One region of the Pantoea cypripedii genome, then DNA from elsewhere that is predicted to be linked to it. Evidence: predicted binding sites of a transcription regulator. Region 1 holds the regulator's gene; each other region holds the start of a gene.
What was found. Region 1 encodes LexA, which represses DNA repair genes until DNA is damaged. Its sites were predicted from a motif close to TNCTGTATGTACATACAGNA; they were not measured.

Region 1 (5,200 bases):
ATAAATGGCACCTCCTTGTGCCATCCCGATCATCAGGATCGGAGCTTAGGAGCATCGTCCTTAAACGGGTCCGTTACCAGCGATAATCCTTGTTGTGACCTTCCCAGTCTTTCACTTCACGCTCGGCCTGATCTTTCGCGTAACCGTAGCGTTCCTGAATTTTACCGACAAGCTGATCGCGTTTCCCTTCGATGACGGTCATATCATCATCGGTCAGCTTGCCCCATTTTTCTTTCACTTTCCCTTTGAATTGCTTCCAGTTTCCACTCGCTTCGTCTTTGTTCATAACCGTACTCCATGTCGTTTCCAGTGAGTTGACGGCATACCCATTTCCTGAAGGTAAAAACCGATATAACACGCTACTTAATTGCGTTGTTAAGGATAATTATAGTAGGCAATGAATATCAGGTAGCACACTTACGGATTAATCTGTAATTAACAGGTTATATTCCACTATACGAAAACCAAGTATCATGACGCCAGTGACGGCGCCAGACCAGCCACAACGTGAGTCCGCGTAATGCCAGAAATACCGTCACCGCCAGCCACAAACCATGATTTCCCAGCCAGGGTAAGGTGAGCAACGACAGGCCATAACCCAGCGCCGCCAGCGCCATGCTGTTACGCATTTCCCTGCCACGCGTCGCGCCGATAAACATGCCATCCAGCAGATAACACCATACCCCCACCAGGGGCATCACCACCTGCCACACCAGGTAACGATCGGCGGCTTCGCGGAGTTCGTCCAGCGAGGTCAGCAACCCGACAATTTGCACCCCGCACAGGGCATACATCATGGCGAACAGCAACGCCACCAGACCCGCCTGACGGCAGGCCGCGTGCCAGACCAGCAACAACTGGCTGCGATCTTTCGCACCAACCGCTTCACCAGAGCAGGCTTCAACCGCATAAGCGAAGCCATCCAGTGCGTAGGCTGTGAAAGTGAGAAACATCAGCAGAACCGCGTTGACTGCGACCACATCCGGCCCAATGCGCGCGCCAAAGATGGTCAGAGAAGCAAAACAGATTTGCAGCAGAAATGAGCGCAACATAATGTCGCGATTGAGACGAAACAGGCGAGCGGCGCCACCGCGCCAGCTCTCTTTCAGCAGGGTGAAATCAATGCCACGTAGCTTTAATACGCGCGCGACCATTAACAGCCCGACACCCAGGGTGACATATTCAGCCAGTGCCGTAGCCGCAGCAGCGCCTGCCACACCCCAGTGCAGGCCGAGCACAAACAGCAGATCCAGCAGAATATTGACCAGGTTGCCCACTACCAGCAAAACAACGGGCGCACGCGCATACTGCACGCCCAGCAACCAGCCGAGGAGCACCAGATTAGCCAGTGTGGCGGGAGCACTGAGCCAGCGAATCTGAATAAACAGTTGTGCCTGCTGCTGTACCGCAACGCTGCCCCCCATGAGCGCAGCCGCCAGATTGCCGACAGGTGTGCGCAGCAACATAAACAACACGCCTGCGATCAATGCGATAAGCAACGGTTGGGTAAGCGCACGCGCCAACGCCGTTTTATCGCTGGCACCAAATGCCTGGGCAGTCAGTCCGGTTGTACTCATGCGTAAAAACAGCAGCAGCATAAAAATGAAGCTGGTTGCAGTGCTACCCACAGCCACGCCACCGAGATAGATCGGACTATCGAGATGGCCAATCACTGCGGTATCTACCACGCCAAGCAATGGCACCGTGATATTCGAGAGGATCATCGGCAGCGCCAGCCGCCAGAGTGTCTTATCAGAGGAGGAAAACAGCTGCATCAGCCCGTCCCGGTTTGTGCTGCGCTACAGTTATTTTGGCAAATCAAACCACGGCAGCGCAGAGGCGCTACCGTAGTGGGGGATTTAAAGGATTAAAGCCATTCGCCGTTACGCACGATACCCACAGCCAGCCCTTCAACGGTGAGTGACTGCTCACGTGTATCGACCACAATCGGCTGGAAGTCGCTGTTTTCTGGCAGCAGCTGCACAATCGCACCCTGCTTTTTCCAGCGTTTCACTGTGACTTCATCATCAATGCGCGCCACCACAACCTGGCCATTGCGCACTTCCTGAGTCTTGTGTACCGCCAGTAAGTCACCATCCATAATGCCGATATCTTTCATCGACATGCCGCTAACGCGCAGCAGGAAATCAGCGGTAGGTTTGAAGAGGTTGGCATCAACCTGGTAATGGGCCTCGATGTGCTCCTGTGCCAATAACGGTTCACCCGCGGCGACACGGCCAATCAGCGGCAGCCCCTCACTGGCTTCTTCTTCCATTAATAAACGAATACCGCGCGACGCACCGGAGACGATTTCAATTACGCCCTTACGTGCCAGGGCCTTCAGATGTTCTTCTGCCGCATTCGGTGAGCGGAAGCCCAGTTGAGCAGCAATTTCCGCACGCGTTGGCGGCATGCCCGTCTGGTTGATATGGTCGCGAATCAGATCATAGACCTGTTGCTGCCTGCTGGTTAACGCTTTCATCCCGCCCCCTGGTTGTTTATACAGTCGCTGTGAGTATATACAGGTATTGGCGAAATGGAAACCAAAACTGAGGGAAAAATCAGCGAGTTGATGAATCCGGAATCCTTATCGCAAATGCGACCAAAGCAGCGCGATCCAGACGAAAAGAGCCAGTAAGATAGCTAACAGTACGGCAGCCGACCCCATATCTTTCGCGCGTCCGGCCAGCGGATGACGCTCCTGACCAATGCGGTCGACGACGGCTTCAATGGCACTATTCATTATCTCTACAATGACCACCAGCACCACAGAACCGATCATGAGTACGCGGGAGATAGCGTCAACATCCAGCCAGCATGCCACCACAATCGCCACCAGCGCGGCGATGGCCTCCTGGCGAAATGCCGCTTCATGTTGCCAGGCGGCGCGCAATCCCTGCCAGGAATAACCGGCAGCTTTCACTATCCTGAGAATACCGGTGACGTTATTTGCCATGTCGTTGAACCCTTTACTCGTTTTGACGTCAATGTCTGGGCAGCCGGGAATGGCACGGCCACAGATCTTCGCGGCACTTTCTGGTATGCTTGCCGCGCTTTGCTAACAAGAGGCTTAAAGTTGTCTATGTCAGGTTGGCGTAAACTTTATTATAAATTATTGAATTTACCACTCTCCATTTTGGTAAAGAGTAAGGCTATTCCGTCGGATCCCGTGTCTGAGCATGGGTTAGATTCAACGCGGCCAATCCTATATGTGCTGCCTTACGATTCCAAGGCCGATCTGCTCACCCTGCGTTCGCAATGTGTGAAACACGATCTGCCGGATCCGCTTACACCGCTGGAAATCGATGGCACATTGCTGCCTCGCTATGTGTTTATCCACGACGGTCCGCGCGTTTTCCCTTATTTCGTGCCGAATGTGGAGTCAGTGAAGCTATTTCATGACTATCTCGATCTGCATCGCAGCAACCCCGAGCTGGATGTGCAAATGCTGCCAGTGTCGGTGATGTTTGGACGCGCACCTGGGCGTGAAGTTCAGGGCGAGCAGACACCACATCTGCGCATTCTTAACGGTGTACAGAAGTTCTTTGCCATTCTCTGGCATGGCCGCGACAGTTTTGTCCGCTTCTCGCCGACGGTGTCGCTGCGTCAAATGGCAACCGAGCACGGAACGGACAAGTCAATTGCGCAAAAACTGGCCCGCGTGGCGCGTATTCACTTCGCTCGCCAGCGTCTGGCCGCCATCGGCCCGCGCTTACCTGCCCGCCAGGATCTGTTCAACAAGCTGTTGCAATCAAAAGCCATTGAAAAGGCTGTGGAAGATGAAGCGCGCAGCAAAAAGATTTCCCATGAGAAGGCGCAGCAAAACGCCATTGAAATGATGGAAGAGATTGCGGCTGACTTCTCCTATGAGGCTATCCGCGTCACTGACCGCGTGATGGGCTGGATGTGGAGCCGACTTTATCAGGGTATCAACGTCAATGGCGGCGAGCGTGTGCGTCAGCTGGCACAGGATGGTCACGAGATTGTCTATGTTCCCTGCCATCGCAGCCATATGGATTACCTGCTCCTCTCTTATGTGCTTTACCACCAGGGTCTGGTACCACCGCATATCGCGGCCGGTATCAATCTTAACTTCTGGCCTGCCGGTCCGATTTTCCGTCGCCTGGGCGCATTCTTTATTCGCCGTACTTTTAAAGGCAACAAGCTCTATTCCACTGTGTTTCGTGAATATCTTGGCGAATTGTTTAATCGCGGCTACTCGGTTGAATACTTTGTCGAGGGCGGACGTTCACGTACCGGCCGCCTGCTGGAACCGAAAACCGGCACCCTGTCGATGACGTTACAGGCGCTGTTGCGTGGCAGCAGCCGTCCAATTACCTTCGTGCCGATTTACATTGGTTACGAGCATGTGATGGAAGTCGGGACCTACGCCAAAGAACTGCGCGGGGCGGTGAAAGAAAAAGAAGGCTTTATGCAGATGGTGCGCGGCCTGCGTAAGCTGCGCAATCTGGGCCAGGGTTATGTCAACTTCGGCGAACCGCTGCCGCTGGTGAATTACCTGAACAAACATGTACCAGAATGGCGTGAGTCCATCGATCCGATTGAGCCGCCACGTCAGGCATGGATGACTCCCGCAGTAAATGACATCGCCAACCGTCTGATGGTGCGGATTAACGAAGCCGGTGCCGCCAATGCGATGAACCTGTGCGTTACCGCACTGCTGGCCTCTCGTCAGCGTTCGCTTACCCGCGAGCAACTGATTGAGCAGCTGGAATGCTATACCCAGTTGCTGCGCAACGTCCCTTACTCGTCAGAAGCCACTGTGCCAAACCTCAATGCAGAAGCGCTGTTCGATCACGCTATGGGCATGAACAAGTTTGAGACCGAGCAGGACAACATTGGTGACATCATCATTCTGCCGCGTGAGCAGGCGGTACTGATGACTTACTACCGCAACAACATCCAGCATATGCTGGTTATGCCATCATTGATTGCCGCGATTGTGCAGCAGCACCGGGAAATCAATGAAGCGGAGTTACTGCGTCAGGTGAGCCTGGTGTATCCCATGCTGAAGAGTGAACTGTTCCTGCGCTGGAGCAACGAAGAGTTACCTGGCTTGCTACAGAATCTTTGTGCTGAAATGGCGCGCCAGGGTCTGGTTAGCCAACAGGATGGTCTGTTGAAGCTGAGTGCCGCACGCTACCGCACCCTTCAACTGCTGGCGGCCGGAATTCGTGAA
Region 2 (5,200 bases), 1.5 Mb from region 1:
GAAGCGCTGTATGTCGGCCAGGGGGCAAAGCAGGTTATTTTCCGCAGCAGCGATGCCAGCCATCCGGCGAAGTTTTATTACAACAGCGCACCCGCGCACACCCGCTATCCCGATAAAAAAATCACCCTTGATGACGCCGTAAAAGCCACGCTGGGTGATGCTGCCACCTCCAACCGTCGCACCATTAATAAATTTATCGTGCCGGATGTGTTGCCAACCTGCCAGCTCACCATGGGCCTGACCCGCCTTGACGAGGGTAACCTTTGGAACACCATGCCCTGCCACACCCATGAACGCCGGATGGAAGTCTACTTCTATTTTGATATGGCCGCCGACAGCGCAGTGTTCCATATGATGGGACAGCCGCAGGAAACCCGCCATTTGCTGGTTCACAACGAACAGGCAGTAATTTCACCCAGTTGGTCGATTCATGCCGGTGTCGGTACCCAGCGTTATACCTTTATCTGGGGCATGGTCGGTGAAAATCAGGTGTTTGATGACATGGACCACGTCAGCGTCAGCGCGCTGCGTTAAAGCACAGGGGAAATACCATGATTCTGAATGCTTTTTGTCTTGAAGGAAAAGTGGCACTGGTCACCGGGTGTAATACCGGGCTGGGCCAGGGGATGGCGATCGGACTGGCGCAGGCGGGCTGCGATATTATCGGGGTGAACCGCGCCGGGCCTGATGATACCGAGGAAAAGGTCATTGCGCTGGGTCGTCGTTTCTGGTCAATTCAGGCCGATCTCACGCAGCCTGCCACCGTGTCGCATATCGTGGAACAGGCGGTGGCGCAGGCAGGTCACATTGATATTCTGGTCAATAACGCCGGCATTATCCGCCGTGAAGATGCCCTGAATTTCAGTGAAAAAGACTGGGATGATGTGATGAACATAAACAGCAAGAGCCTGTTTTTTCTCTCGCAGCAGGTCGCCCGGCAATTTATCGCTCAGGGGCGTGGCGGTAAGATCATCAACATTGCGTCGATGTTGTCGTTTCAGGGTGGCATCCGCGTTCCCTCCTACACCGCTTCCAAGAGTGCGGTGATGGGGCTGACGCGGTTGATGGCTAACGAATGGGCGAAGCATGGCATCAATGTCAATGCCATTGCCCCCGGCTATATGGCGACCAACAATACCCAGCAGATACGCGATGATGAGTCACGCAGCGAAGAAATCCTCGCCCGCATTCCGGCTGGACGCTGGGGATTACCTGACGACATGATGGGGCCCGTGGTGTTTCTCGCCTCCAGCGCCTCTGACTATGTCCATGGCTATACCGTAGCGGTAGACGGTGGCTGGCTGGCACGCTAACCCTCTCATTTCCCGCGTCATTCTGGCGCGGGTATCGTCTTAAATTCACGCCTGGTTACAGCGTCACATATTCTCATTCACTGGATAAATCCCTATACTGGATGCATCGACAGTTTGCAGCCAGGTTTTATCATGACGGCCGAAGGCCACATCATTTTCGCCATTGCCAGCGCTATTTTTGCCAAACGCGCCGAGCTGACACCCGTGATGGCCAGTGCCGACTGGTGGCATCTGGTACCTGCTACGCTGCTGACCTGCCTGCTGCCGGATATCGATCACCCTAAATCGGTGCTGGGACAACGCCTGCGATGGCTCTCTCAGCCGATTGCGCGTGCCTTTGGCCATCGCGGCTTTACCCACAGTTTGCTGGCGGTGGCGGTGAGTCTCTGGCTATTCCAGATTAATGTTCCCGCCAGCTGGCCGATTCCTGCTGATGTATTGCAAGGCATGACCCTCGGCTATCTCAGCCATATTGTCGCCGATATGCTCACCCCCGCGGGCGTCCCCCTGCTGTGGCCCTGTCGCTGGCGCTTTCGCCTGCCACTGCTTAATAGCCAGAAAGGCAACCAACTGGAGCGCGCCCTGTGCCTGGCGCTGGTAGGTTATGCCCTGTGGTTCCCCCCCGGCCTGCCATCTTTTGGTGCAAACGGCTGGCCGGAACAACTGTTCAGTACGCTACAAAATGGCGTTGGTCGATTAATTAATAGCCAGAACGCACGATAATCAGACAAAAATCAGCATATTGTTATAATCAATTCCATTTGGATATAAGCCTGCTGTTTTATGAACTGATAACATGCCGCCATTCCTGTTAAGGAATCACCCTGTATTCCGCGCCCGTACATGCGAAGGCGCGGCAAATCTCTGGAGTAGAGCATGGATTTTCCCCTGATTATTAATCTCGTGGTGTTCGCCGCGCTGCTGGTACTGCTGGCGCGCATCGGTAACGATCGCTGGAGTCTGTCAAAACGCGTTCTGACAGGCCTGGTCTTCGGCGTGCTGTTTGGTCTGGCGCTGCAAACTATTTATGGTGAGAACAGCCCGGTGGTTAAAGCCTCGATCAGCTGGTTCAATATTGTGGGCAACGGCTATGTGCAGCTGCTGCAAATGATTGTGATGCCGCTGGTTTTCGCCTCGATCCTCAGCGCGGTAGCGCGTCTGCATAATGCCTCTTCGCTGGGTAAGATCAGCGTCCTGACCATTGGTGTGCTGTTGTTTACCACCGCTATCTCAGCGCTGGTCGGCGTGATGGTAACCGGCCTGTTTGGTCTGAGTGCCGAGGGTCTGGTGCAGGGGGCGCAGGAAACCGCGCGTCTGAACGCAATTCAGAGCAACTACATTGGCAAAGTAGCCGATCTCTCGGTGCCGCAGCTGCTGCTCTCCTTTATCCCGAAAAACCCATTTGCCGACCTGACCGGTGCCAGCCCGACTTCGATCATCAGCGTGGTGATTTTTGCGGCCTTCCTCGGCGTTGCCGCCTTGCAATTGCTGAAAGATGACAAGACCAAAGGCGAGCGCGTACTGGTTGCCATTGATACTCTGCAATCCTGGGTGATGAAGCTGGTGCGTTTGATCATGAAGCTGACGCCTTACGGTGTACTGGCGCTGATGACCAAAGTGGTGGCGGGTTCTAATTTGCAGGACATCATCAAGCTCGGTGGCTTTGTGGTGGCATCGTATCTTGGTCTCGCCATTATGTTTGGCGTGCACGCGCTGTTGCTGTCCGTCAATGGTATCAACCCGCTGCGTTTCTTCCGTAAAGTCTGGCCGGTGATTACCTTTGCCTTCACCAGCCGTTCCAGTGCTGCCAGCATCCCGCTGAATGTGGAAACCCAGACGCGTCGCCTTGGTGTGCCGGAATCTATCGCCAGTTTCTCCGCCTCGTTCGGTGCCACTATCGGCCAGAACGGCTGTGCCGGTTTGTATCCGACCATGCTGGCAGTGATGGTTGCACCGACGGTGGGCATCAACCCGTTTGATCCGCTGTGGATTGCCACGCTGGTCGGTATTGTGACGCTGAGCTCGGCGGGCGTTGCCGGTGTCGGCGGCGGTGCCACCTTTGCCGCGTTGATTGTACTGCCTGCGATGGGTCTGCCCGTGACGCTGGTTGCGCTGCTGATCTCCATTGAACCGCTGATCGATATGGGCCGTACCGCGCTCAACGTCAACGGTGCGATGACCGCCGGTTCCCTCACCAGTCGCTGGCTCGGTCTGACCGATAAAAAAGTGCTGGAAAGCGACGAACACGCCGAACTGGCGCATCGTTAATCCATCGCTATTCTGACGGCGCGGCCTCTCGCGCCGTCATCATTCCCTCCTCAATTTCTTCTAATCATGGCGCTACCGTCAGGAAAGCGTTAAGCATGGTAAATAGAGGAAAAACCAGCCACTTTCCGCTTGAGTTTTACCGTTTAAAAGCCAATCCTGCTACCAGTCATAGCAGGAGAACTACCCATGAAAAAAGTTATCGCCTCGGTGCTGGCGTTAACGTTATTAACGCCAGCCATCGCTCTCGCCCATCCTGGCCCCTGGGGACCTGAACCACACTGGGGTGGGCCCGGTCCACACTGGGGAGGACCTGGTCCTCTGCATTTCTTACCCGATGCCGCAACGGCGGTGCTGATTGGCGGCCTGACCTACTATCTGCTCAACGGCAGCTATTATCAGCGTCAGGGAGAAAACTATGTGGTGGTTCAGCCACCGCAGCCAGTGCCGGTAGAAGGGATGCGCGTACTCGATTTCAACGGCAGACGTTATTACGTGCAGGAAGGTCATTACTACCAGCGCGATATCAACGGCAGCTACACTGAAGTCCCCCGCCCTTACGGTTTGTAAGCCCCAATGAAAAACGGCCCGTCAATTGACTTGACGGGCCGTTTGTTATTCTGCTGCGTTTACTGCGCGGCCTGCGGATCGGTGTCGTAATCTTTACAGCTCTGGAAGCCGTAATTCATTACGTGGCCGGTGTCGTTATAGCTGACAAAGTAGGTCTGAATTTTACCATCACGTTCACCCAGTACATAAGTCTGGCAAGTCCCTCGCGCATGCACCATGGTAATTTCCGTAGACGGTTGGCCAGCAATCTGACGCACCTGGTCACGGGTCATGCCTTTTTTCACATCCTTCACCACGGGTTTGGTTACGAAGCTTTCAGCGCGATCGTAAGCCGTACAACCAGAGAGGGCTGCCAGCGTCATCGCGGCAACGATACATCCCAGCACTTTATTCATCTTGTTGTTCCTCATCGCTTTGTCCATGTAGCTATAAGCCTGGAACATAAATCCAGATTAATCAACTTTATGGCTGCGGATTCGGTCAGTTCCGAAGCGTCAGGATTGCGTAAAAGTGCCTGTGATCATCGGCATGCCACCGTATAATCGCCCAATGAGAATAAGCACTCTCAAAACTATTTTCAGGACGGTTATGACCAAACAACGCGACAACAAAGACCAGCGCCACCGCCAGCGTCAGGATGAAATCATTCGTGCTGCTCGCGAGTGTTTCCGCCGGGAAGGCTTCCATGCCGCCAGCATGGCGCGGCTGGCCAGTGCGGCTAATCTTAGCGTCGGGCAGATCTACCGTTATTTCCCCAGCAAAGACGCCATCATTGAAGAAATGGTAAAACGCATTGTTGACGGACGCGTGGCGGCGATGCGCGATCGGGTCGACAGCGATCAGCTCGCCGCCCTGCTCGCCGGACGTGAAAATCTGAACAGTGAAGATGATTTGCTGATGCTGGATGTCGCTGCCGAGGCAGGTCGCAACCCCCGCGTCGCCGCCATGCTGGAAGCCGCCGATGCCCGCATGTTTAGCCATGCCCGCCAGAAAGTTCGCACCAGCCATCCTGAGCTCAGCGATGATCAGGTCGATGGCTGCGTTGAAGTCCT
Region 3 (5,200 bases), 1.2 Mb from region 1:
CAGACTGAACTTTGATGTAACCATTTTCCAGCGCCAGCTGACCTTCGAAGATTGCCGTGTTAGGGCTATGGCCGATGGCGACGAACAGACCGGCAACCTCCAGCGACTCTGGCTCTTCGCCTTTGGTTGACAGCAATTTCAGACCGGTCACACCCATCTGATCACCCACCACTTCATCCAGGGTGCGATCGGTATGCAACACGATATTGCCGTTGCGCACTTTTTCCATCAGACGATCGATAAGGATCTTCTCGGCGCGGAAGTTGTCACGGCGGTGAATCAGGTGAACTTCAGCAGCGATATTCGCCAGGTACAGCGCTTCTTCCACGGCGGTGTTACCCCCGCCAATCACCGCGACTTTCTGGTTGCGGTAGAAGAAACCGTCACAGGTGGCGCAGGCCGATACGCCTTTGCCTTTAAACGCTTCTTCAGAAGGCAGGCCAAGGTAACGGGCAGAAGCACCGGTGGCGATGATCAGTGCGTCGGCGGTGTATTCGCCGCTGTCACCGGTCAGGCGAAACGGACGGTTCTGCAAATCAACGGTGTGGATATGATCGAAAATGATCTCGGTGTTGAACTTCTCCGCATGCTCATGCATACGTTCCATCAGTGATGGACCTGTCAGATCGTGCGGGTCGCCCGGCCAGTTTTCCACTTCAGTGGTGGTGGTGAGCTGACCACCTTTTTCCAGACCGGTAATCAAGACCGGATTCAGGTTGGCGCGTGCGGCATAGACTGCCGCCGTGTAACCGGCAGGGCCGGAGCCCAGAATGAGCAGCTTACTGTGTTTGGCCGTACTCATGTGTTCCTCAGTTTCTTGTCTGACAACATAGCGAATGATTGTAGGGAAATTACCGGCGCAAAAAAAGTCTTGAGCGATTTTGTTAACAATCGCTGCAAGCGGCGTAGACGATGAGTGGTGATTCTGCACGCCGATTGCGCCAAAAGGGGGCAATGCTCGGTAATTAGTGGTGCAGCTGTATAAAAAATCTCATTAGAAAACAGGAACCCAGCACTCTGTATGGCATCTTGTACTGAATTTGGATGTTTTACTTTGACAATCGCCTGCGCATTTGCGAAAACATTATCAGAAGCAGAGAAGATTTAGCGATTCGAAACAGAATTTCATGCCTGTTTTGGTTTGTTTCGCCAAATAAACTCAGCCTGACATTGGTAATGACGCATGATGTGGACAGACAACATGCGTCATACGGATGGTCGCATTACTGCACAGGCTTATGGTCTTCACTTCGAGTAAGGCCCTGAACAATGAACGTTTTCAGGGTGTGGCAGGTTAAGGGAAGGAATTAAGAGAGATAATAATAATGGTAGACAATAAGAAGCGCCCCGGAAAAGATCTGGACCGAATCGACCGCAACATCCTCAACGAATTGCAAAAGGATGGTCGTATTTCCAATGTTGAGCTTTCGAAACGTGTTGGTTTATCGCCGACGCCGTGTCTTGAGCGTGTTCGCCGCCTGGAACGACAGGGTTTCATTCTTGGTTACACTGCACAGCTCAACCCGCATTATCTCGATGCTTCACTGCTGGTGTTTGTTGAGATTACTCTGAATCGTGGCGCGCCCGATGTGTTTGAGCAATTTAACGCCGCTGTGCAAAAACTTGAGGAAACTCAAGAGTGTCACCTCGTTTCCGGTGACTTTGACTATCTGCTGAAAACCCGTGTGCCGGATATGTCAGCCTATCGTAAACTGCTGGGCGAAACCTTGCTGCGCCTGCCAGGCGTGAACGACACCCGCACCTATGTGGTAATGGAAGAGGTCAAACAGAGCAATCGTCTGGTGATCAAAACCCGTTAACGCAGGGCAGGTGCAAAACTTGCAGGATTTCGGTACACTCCTGTGAATTCATACAGGACCAGCGTCGGGCGTGCCCGACGCTGTTGCCTTCTTAATTTACAGGCACCTGGAGAGTTCTCTTGAGCCAGGAATATACAGAAGACAAAGACGTTTCATTACAACCGCTGAGCAGCGGACGTCGGCTGCTTGAAGCGTTGCTCATCCTTGTGGCCTTGTTCGCCATCTATCTGATGGTTTCTTTGGTCAGTTTTAACCCTTCCGATCCCAGTTGGTCGCAGACGGCCTGGCACGAGCCTATCCATAATTTGGGTGGCAGCGTGGGGGCATGGCTGGCTGATACCTTGCTGTTTATCTTCGGCGTGATGGCCTATGCCATTCCTCCGGTGATCATCGGCTTATGCTGGATAACCTTCCGCCAGCGCGATCGCCACGACTACATCGACTACTTTGCCGTTGGGCTACGTCTGATTGGCGTGCTGGCGCTGGTGGTCACCACCTGTGGTCTGGCGGCGCTGAATGCTGACGATATCTGGTATTTCGCCTCCGGTGGCGTGATCGGCAGTCTGATCAGTAACGCCATGGCCCCCTGGTTCAGCTCGGCAGGCGGCACCTTAACGCTGCTGTGCGTGTGGGCTGCGGGTATCACGCTCTATACCGGATGGTCATGGCTGACGATTGCCGAAAGAATTGGTGGCGTGGTGATGGGGGTGCTGACATTTGCCAGCAACCGCTCCCGTCACGATGAACCCTGGCAGGAAGAAGATGAGTATGAGGACGAAGATGAGCATCAGCAGGCGGATGACGCTGTTCCGCCGCTGCGTGCCGCTGCGTCCGACGATGATGATGTGCTGCTGGCTAAACCCCGTAAGGTGAATGAAGCGCCACTGGCCGATGTGCAGGATGATCCGTTGCTGGTGAAAGCCAGTGCCGCGACGGCTGCCGCCATTGCCGTGAGCAGTGAAGCCGCTTTGCAGGAACCGCAGGTCGCGCCAGCGGCTCCGCTCCAGCCAGCAGAAACAGCTGCGCCGCAGCCTGTGACTCAACCCGCGCAGCCGACGCAGCCTGCTCCGACAGTGCCCGTCGCAGCACCTCAGCCGCCGTTGTATCGGTTTGAGGTTCCCGCTGAGGCACCCGCATTCTCCCCGGTGGATGACGACGATGGTCCGCAGATGGGTAACTGGCAGGATGCTGCGCAGGCCCCGTCAGCGCTGAACACCACCGCCAGCGTCGCCCTGGCCGCCGGCACGGTAAAAGCCGCATCATCCAGTGCGCCTTACATGCCAGCGTTCGATGTGGTACCGGAACGTGATTACAATCCGCAGGTTAAACAGGGTATTGGCCCGGAACTGCCACGTCCGAATCCGGTGAAACTGCCGACACGACGTGAACTGGCATCCTATGGTATCAAACTGCCGTCGCAACGGATGGCGGAAGAGAAAGCCAGAGAGACAGAGCAGCCGGTGTCGTCACCTGCGCTGGATCAGCTTGCGGCTGATGATGCCGAAGCTTTGCAGCAGGCGCAGTTGCGTGATGCTTTCCAGTCACAGCAACAGCAACGTTATGGCGAAAGCTGGCACACGGAAGCCGCAGCGGAAGACGAAGAAGCGTTGCAACAGGCACAGCTGGCGCGTCAGTTTGCTGAGCAGCAGCAACAGCGTTACGGGGAAGAAAAAGCCGCTGAGCCTGATGACGGACCGGTATTTAACCTCGATACCTCGTCAGCGTTTGATTTCTCACCGATGAAAGATCTGGTGGATGACAGCCCAACTGAGCCGTTGTTCACCATCGCGGCGACGCCGGAACCTGAAGTTCCTGCTCCCGCACAGTGGCAACAACCGGTTGCGCCGCAGCCGCAGGTGGAGACTTCCTTTGATGAGGAAAGCAGCCCGTGGTCCGCTGCTGAACCTGAACCCACTGTGGAAGAACCTCGCGCGAAACCGGTGCAGGATAGCCTGTTCCATCCGTTCCTGGTTCGTCATGAACAGCCGCTGGAGCGTCCTTCCACGCCGCTGCCGACCCTCGATCTGCTGACGCAGCCGCCAGCGGAAGAGGAGCCGGTAGATATGTTTGCGCTGGAGCAGACGGCGCGTCTGGTGGAAGCCCGTCTGGCGGATTATCGCGTCAAAGCGGAAGTTGTGGGGATCTCTCCGGGTCCGGTCATCACCCGTTTTGAACTGGATCTGGCACCGGGCGTTAAAGCCGCGCGTATCTCCAACCTGTCGCGCGATCTGGCCCGTTCGCTTTCCGCTGTGGCAGTGCGTGTGGTGGAAGTGATTCCAGGTAAGCCTTATGTCGGTCTGGAACTGCCGAACAAACATCGTCAGACGGTTTATCTGCGCGAAGTGCTGGATTGTGCCAAATTCCGCGACAATCCTTCGCCGCTGGCCGTGGTGCTGGGGAAAGACATTGCCGGTCAGCCGGTGGTGGCCGACCTGGCTAAAATGCCGCATTTACTGGTAGCCGGTACCACCGGTTCGGGTAAATCCGTCGGCGTTAACGCCATGATCATCAGCATGCTGTATAAAGCCACGCCGGAAGAAGTGCGCTTTATCATGATCGACCCGAAAATGCTGGAGCTTTCCGTATACGAAGGCATTCCGCATCTGCTGACGGAAGTAGTCACCGACATGAAAGACGCCGCCAATGCGCTGCGCTGGAGTGTGGGTGAGATGGAACGGCGTTATAAGCTGATGTCGGCGCTTGGCGTGCGTAACCTGGCCGGTTACAACGAAAAAGTCGAGCAGGCGGAAGCGATGGGGCGTCCGATTCCCGATCCGTTCTGGAAACCGGGCGACAGCATGGATATCACGCCTCCGGTTCTGGAAAAACTGCCTTACATCGTGGTGATGGTCGATGAATTTGCTGACCTGATGATGGCGGTGGGCAAGAAAGTGGAAGAACTGATTGCCCGTCTGGCGCAGAAAGCGCGTGCGGCAGGCATCCACTTAGTGCTGGCAACCCAGCGTCCGTCGGTGGATGTGATTACCGGGTTAATCAAAGCTAACATCCCGACACGTATCGCCTTTACCGTATCGAGTAAAATCGACTCGCGTACCATCCTCGACCAGGGTGGAGCGGAATCGCTGCTGGGGATGGGTGACATGCTGTATATGCCACCTAACTCATCACTGCCGATGCGTGTCCATGGCGCGTTTGTGCGCGACCAGGAAGTGCATGCCGTGGTGCAGGACTGGAAAGCGCGTGGACGACCGCAGTATATCGATAGCATTACCGCGGGCGAAGAGAGTGAAGGTGGTGGAGCTGGTCTGGAAGGCGACGAAGAGCTGGATCCGCTGTTCGATCAGGCGGTGGCTTTTGTGGTGGAGAAACGCCGTGCCTCGATCTCGGGTGTGCAGCGTCAGTTCCGTATCGGTTATAAC
Region 4 (5,200 bases), on a different contig from region 1:
TATTGAATCTCGACAAAGATAAACTCCCCGCTAAGTTGATTCAGAAAATTGAGGAGATTTTAAAAGGGTTGGAAAAGAATGGCGAATAAAGGGTTCCTCTACTGGAACCATGGTCCCATCTGCCACCTGATATCAAAATAAGGAGTGGTGGGACCGTGGTCCCACCTGCTAACCAGATACCAAAATCGTACGTGCTGGGACCGTGGTCCCACCTGTCAACCTGATACCAAAATCGTACGTGCTGGGACCGTGGTCCCACCTGCCAACCTGATACCAAAATCGTATATGCTGGGACCATGGTCCCACAGGCCAACCTGACTACAAATCACATAAGCACAGCAAGTCAGTATACGCGGGCTACAGGAATATCAGTCCAGCGGGTTGTATAGGCCGGCGATAACATATTCCGCTTCATCTGCCACCCCGTGTTCATACCCTGCCCCGCAAACCCGATGTTACCCAGCCCGGACTGGTTGATGCCATCAATTGCTCTCATCAGTTTTGCACTGTCCGGCCGTGGGCGCTCCTCGCTGAACAAACTCAGCTGACTGATGCCATGCGGGATAAAGTCATCCAGCATGATCCCAGCCTTCATGTAGCGGTGTCCCTCTTTCCAGATACGGTCCAGCGAGCGCATGGCCACTGCGATGATGTCCCGGGTATCCTGTGTGGCCAGCGCCAGTTTTTCGCCGGCGCTGTTTCCGTAGAAGATTTCATTCACCGCGTGGGGGAAGTGCGGATGAACACGCTGACGTGCCGGCAGAACTGCCGTTCACCACGTAGTTTCTCTGCCGCCCGGGTGGCATACTGGCACAGTGCCTGCTGCATGGACGTCTTCGTGGTGATGCGTTCCCCGAAGGAACGGCTGCAGACTATCTGCTGCTTTGATGGCGGTAATTCTTCCAGCGGAATGCAGGACTCACCATTCAGTTCGCGTACCGTTCTCTCGAGGACAACTGAAAAGTTTTTGCGGACAAACGACGGATGAGTGCGCGCCAGCTGCAGGGCCGTTTCGATACCCATCGTGTTCAGCTTTTTCCCGATACGGCGCCCGACGCCCCAGATCTCCTCCACTGGCTGACGGGCAAGCAGGGCTTCCGTTCTTTTCGGATTGCCCGGTGTCAGCGCCAGTACGCCCCGGAACTGTGGCCACTCTTTCGATGCCCATTGGGCACTTTTAGCAAGCGTTTTGGTTGGCCCCATGCCCACTCCGATCGTCAGACCAGTCGTGTTCAGTACATGTTCACGCAGGCGCTGGCCGAAGTGCTCAAAATCCTCACAGCCGTCAATGCCGGTCAGGTCCAGGAACATCTCGTCAATGCTGTACTGCTCCACTTTCGGCGTCATTTCTTCCAGGGCGGTCATCACTCTCACGGAGATCGAATGATACAGCCCGTAATTTGAACTGAAGGCGTACACTTTCTCAGGAAAATCAGTGTGTTTCATCTGGAACCACGGGACTCCCATTCGTATGGCCGATTTTTTTTGCGGCTGCGCTGCGGGCAATAACGCAGGAATCGTTGTTACTGAGCACTACTACAGGTTTACCCCGGAGGTCGGGACGAAAAAGAGCCTCGCAGCTGGCATAGAAGGAGTTAACGTCTGCCAAACCAAACATGGGCATGGTTACCTCCTGCGTGCACGCGTGCTGTTGAAAAACCAGGTGACGACGCCGAACAACTGCAGCGACTCCGGATAAATGGTCGCATAGTCCGGATTCATCGGCAGCAAGGCGAGGCGAGGCTGCAGTTGCAGGCGTTTGACCGTGAATTCACCGTTCACCTCGGCGATGACGATGTCGCCGTGCGAGGCCTCTTCGGCCCGGTCTACAATCATGATATCCCCATCAAACAGGCCCAGATCCTGCATGCTGCTGCCGCTGGCCCGCACGAAAAAAGTGGCGGCCGGGTGACGAATACAAAGCTCATTGAGATCCAGTTCGCTCTCAATATAGTCCTGGGCCGGGCTGGGAAAACCGGCAGGACAAAGATCGCTGAACAGTGGAATGGCAGATAACTTAGGGCTGGATGCCGGGGTAAGAATTTTTAACATGTAGACCTCAATAATGCTGTATATGCAAACAGTATTATTTCTTGGTTTTCACATGTTTCAAGCCCAATCTTTGCTTCGCTCTCTAATGAGTTGAAAAACCGCCATAAATAATTCGGAGTTAGTAACCGCAGGTAGTGGACTTTTTTTCCGGGGAGCGGGAAGGGGAGTCGGTGACGGCTGTGGTGCGGGCACAAGATATGATGTGCCGGTCAGCTGCGGTCGATACCAGATGTTGATTATCCACAGAAACGGGGGATAACAATGTGGGTAAGGGGCAGAATTATCTGAGTATCTAACGGGAAGGGTAATATGCAGGATAGAAGCAGGTTTGTACGGGCGAACGTCCTGCTCGCCGGATTTACTTTATGAGGTGCCACTACCTGGCCCATTCGCGCGGAATACAGAAGTGAAAATCGGAAAACTCTTCATAAATAATGTTCTGTAGCATCTTCACCCGTTCGAACAGAGTGCGTGAATCAGACATATGCCGCCACTCGCCCTCGATAGACTCTTTTTCACCATCCGGGAAATTCAGCGTGATATAAACTTTACTATCACGAAAAATCACACCGTTTGTAAATACACTCAAACTGTCACTGACCAATTGCTGTATCTCATTTTCATTAAGTTTCATACCATTACAGCCTCTCCTTTACTGGATATCTGATCATACCAGCGACTTGGTCTGGCTGAAAAGGATGTCGCTTCGCTCCGCTGATTTGTTATCTGAGACTTTCCCCGGATGCAATAACCAGAATTCTGTCGGTCTCCTTATTCACTGTGCCGTGAGCTAACTTTAGCCGGGCCGCATCGTGTTCAAGGGAAGCGATGCCGTTCAGTCACCCGTTCGCACACGTTGTGGCGCATTCAGCCCACAACGTGCTTGCGCTGCGGCTTCCTGTCACGCCCTTGTCCCCTCCGCTTTTCGCCCGTCTGCGTTTTGCTCACGGCACAACACCGTGCCGCATCTGTGAATGAGGAGACGCTCATGCCGAACTGGTGTGCAAACCGGTTATATTTCCGCGGTCAGTCTGACCGTATTGATGATATTCGCCGTCTGCTGGAAGGACAGATAGTCCCCTGGTATCGCCGCGCACAGAGGGAAGGGATCCAGTTATTTCTGGCGGGATGCGCCGGTATTTTACAACCCCCGGAGACCGTAGCGTTTTCACTGTACCCGTCTCTTACGGCCAGCGGCAGCGGCATTATGTCCCCGGAAGGAATGGCTTATGCCCGCTGGCTCAGAATGTTACAGGACGGTGTAATGCTGGATATGGATAACAGCCAGCTGTTGCATGAACTTTGGCTGGCCTGCGGTATTCAGGAACGTCGATGGCAGACCCTGACAGAGGCGCAAAAAACAGTGATTGAAGCGCTGTACCGGCAGAAGATCCATGACTGGGGATCGCTCTTGCGACGGAAGAGTATGGCTGAGTGGTGGGACGGCCTGTGTGATGGTGGGGATGAGGAAAGGACTGAGGAACTGGATATGCTGCTGATCCTTCCAACCCGGCTGGACGTAGAAATCAATGGCCTAGCTAGCTAGCGGCCCATGCCATTCCGTCTGTGGCCGCAGTTTATGCAGTGCGTACATACCCTGATGGAGGCAAAAGCATGAGTACGGGAATCCTTCAGAATGCAGCATCAGCGCTGACGCCGGTCACCCAGGCCGATATCACCCGCGTGATGCGTGAATACTGCTTTATCCGCCTCGATAACGGCGATGAGGCGTTTTTTCATAACGGCCACTGGCTGGACGGCGCTGACGCCGCCAGCGGCGAACCTTCTGTTCTTGGCCTGGCACAGCGTGCGGCGCGGGCAGGGGGAAAATTCCTGCACTGCATGGAGCTGCCGGTGCCGGAGGGGGAGTGGTGCTGGAGCGACGTCGCGGAGCAGCTGGCGCGCAGCGCCGTCACGCTGAGCGTGCGCATGGAGCCTGTCGTCACCGGCTGTGAAACACGGCAGGGCCGGGGCGTGCACTTCTGTAGTGACCCGCTGCTGAGCGGCATCAACAGCAACCTGTGGTTTCCGGTGCGCCCGGATGAGGACTGGTTTACGGGGATTGAGCAGATTCTGGTGATGAACGGCGTGGCGGAGAACGTGGTCAGCCTGACGCCATTGCAGGACAGCCCGTCATATACCGACTGGAAAGTTATCTGTAACCGGAAAATTATCGCCTGACAGAAAAAAGGCAGGGGGTGTGCCCCTGCCTGATTCCGTTACCAGTCCGGTAAAACCGGCAACATTACCTGAACCTCGGAGAAGCCGTCCATGTCTTCATCAGTAACTGTAGCAGCTGCCTGTTATCCTGCTTATCACGAACTCTGTTTTGCGGACCTGGTCACCCTGGCCGGGGAGGAGGGCGGGATGCTGCCCTTCGATGCTGATAACGCAGACCGCGTCAGCGCCGCCGCTGCGGCGCGGGTTGCCTTTGCAGAACGGACCGGTCCGGACCATGACGGTGAACCGGCCGACACCGCCGGGATGGCATTTGATGGTCTGCTGGCGACTGCCCGGATGTATCACGAAGCAGAGACGGAAAACGGAGAAGAAGGGCGGTAAAAGCAGGAGCGGCCCGGTGCTGACGCACCGGCCGGTCTCCTCCGCCTGCGTCCGTCCCGGTGCAGCGTTCACGCTTTCCTCCTGCTGATTTTCCCCACGCTGTGCTTTTTCGCCGGTTGTTTTCCGGCATTTTTCCGCGCCAGAACCACAGAGGGAAAGGACATGGCCCCCTGGCGGCTCCCCGGCGATGCCGGGTCGTCAGCCCCGCTCCGCTAACCGGCACAGCCGGTAAGCTCCACCGGACCACGCGGGGCGTGTTCCGGGCCTCCCGGCCAGGGTCTGATGGCTAAGGTCAAGGGGCTGCAACCGGCTGTCGCCGGTGCGTTCACCGGGCGCGCTGCGCCCTTTAATGCCGCCACGCCGTTCCGTCGTGTCGGATGTGTTCCTGCTCATCTCCCCCGATCGTGCAGCCTGTTCCGGTGTGCTCCCCGCGGAGGGCTGTTCGTAGCACCGTTCTCCGTCTGCCCTGAAGGGTACGCTTCGCCGTTCCTCGCCCGTTCGCACTCGCTCTGCTCGCTTGCGCTGCGGCCTCCGGTGACGCCCTTCGTGCATCCCTCGCCCGTCGCTACTCTGCCCTTCGCCGCGA

Region 2: a site for LexA is predicted at 1,409-1,428, ahead of HA50_RS08555 (metal-dependent hydrolase). Genes of this name have one in related genera too.
Region 3: a site for LexA is predicted at 1,859-1,878, ahead of HA50_RS06665 (DNA translocase FtsK 4TM domain-containing protein). Genes of this name have one in related genera too.
Region 4: a site for LexA is predicted at 2,067-2,086, ahead of umuD (translesion error-prone DNA polymerase V autoproteolytic subunit). Genes of this name have one in related genera too.

The regions. Positions count from the first base shown of each region.
Region 1 is NZ_MLJI01000001.1:282,870-288,069, reverse strand. Features, by position in the region: gene zur (zinc uptake transcriptional repressor Zur) at 1-4, shown strand, start outside; gene HA50_RS01260 (CsbD family protein) at 74-286, opposite strand; gene dinF (MATE family efflux transporter DinF) at 444-1,775, opposite strand; gene lexA (transcriptional repressor LexA) at 1,868-2,482, opposite strand; gene HA50_RS01245 (diacylglycerol kinase) at 2,588-2,956, opposite strand; gene plsB (glycerol-3-phosphate 1-O-acyltransferase PlsB) at 3,083-5,200, shown strand, end outside.
Region 2 is NZ_MLJI01000001.1:1,829,924-1,835,123, reverse strand. Features, by position in the region: gene kduI (5-dehydro-4-deoxy-D-glucuronate isomerase) at 1-534, shown strand, start outside; gene kduD (2-dehydro-3-deoxy-D-gluconate 5-dehydrogenase KduD) at 552-1,313, shown strand; gene HA50_RS08555 (metal-dependent hydrolase) at 1,446-2,036, shown strand; gene HA50_RS08550 (L-cystine transporter) at 2,190-3,581, shown strand; gene HA50_RS08545 (DUF6515 family protein) at 3,768-4,148, shown strand; gene osmE (osmotically-inducible lipoprotein OsmE) at 4,208-4,543, opposite strand; gene HA50_RS08535 (TetR/AcrR family transcriptional regulator) at 4,737-5,200, shown strand, end outside.
Region 3 is NZ_MLJI01000001.1:1,441,569-1,446,768, forward strand. Features, by position in the region: gene trxB (thioredoxin-disulfide reductase) at 1-802, opposite strand, end outside; gene lrp (leucine-responsive transcriptional regulator Lrp) at 1,326-1,820, shown strand; gene HA50_RS06665 (DNA translocase FtsK 4TM domain-containing protein) at 1,940-5,200, shown strand, end outside.
Region 4 is NZ_MLJI01000002.1:1,152,350-1,157,549, forward strand. Features, by position in the region: gene HA50_RS26565 (ParB/RepB/Spo0J family plasmid partition protein) at 1-89, shown strand, start outside; gene HA50_RS32210 (DUF4113 domain-containing protein) at 344-721, opposite strand; gene HA50_RS32215 (Y-family DNA polymerase) at 718-1,446, opposite strand; gene HA50_RS32220 (Y-family DNA polymerase) at 1,433-1,624, opposite strand; gene umuD (translesion error-prone DNA polymerase V autoproteolytic subunit) at 1,627-2,052, opposite strand; gene HA50_RS26585 (hypothetical protein) at 2,429-2,686, opposite strand; gene HA50_RS26590 (DUF1281 domain-containing protein) at 3,041-3,598, shown strand; gene HA50_RS26595 (hypothetical protein) at 3,667-4,233, shown strand; gene HA50_RS31630 (hypothetical protein) at 4,324-4,614, shown strand; gene HA50_RS31260 (hypothetical protein) at 4,827-4,973, opposite strand.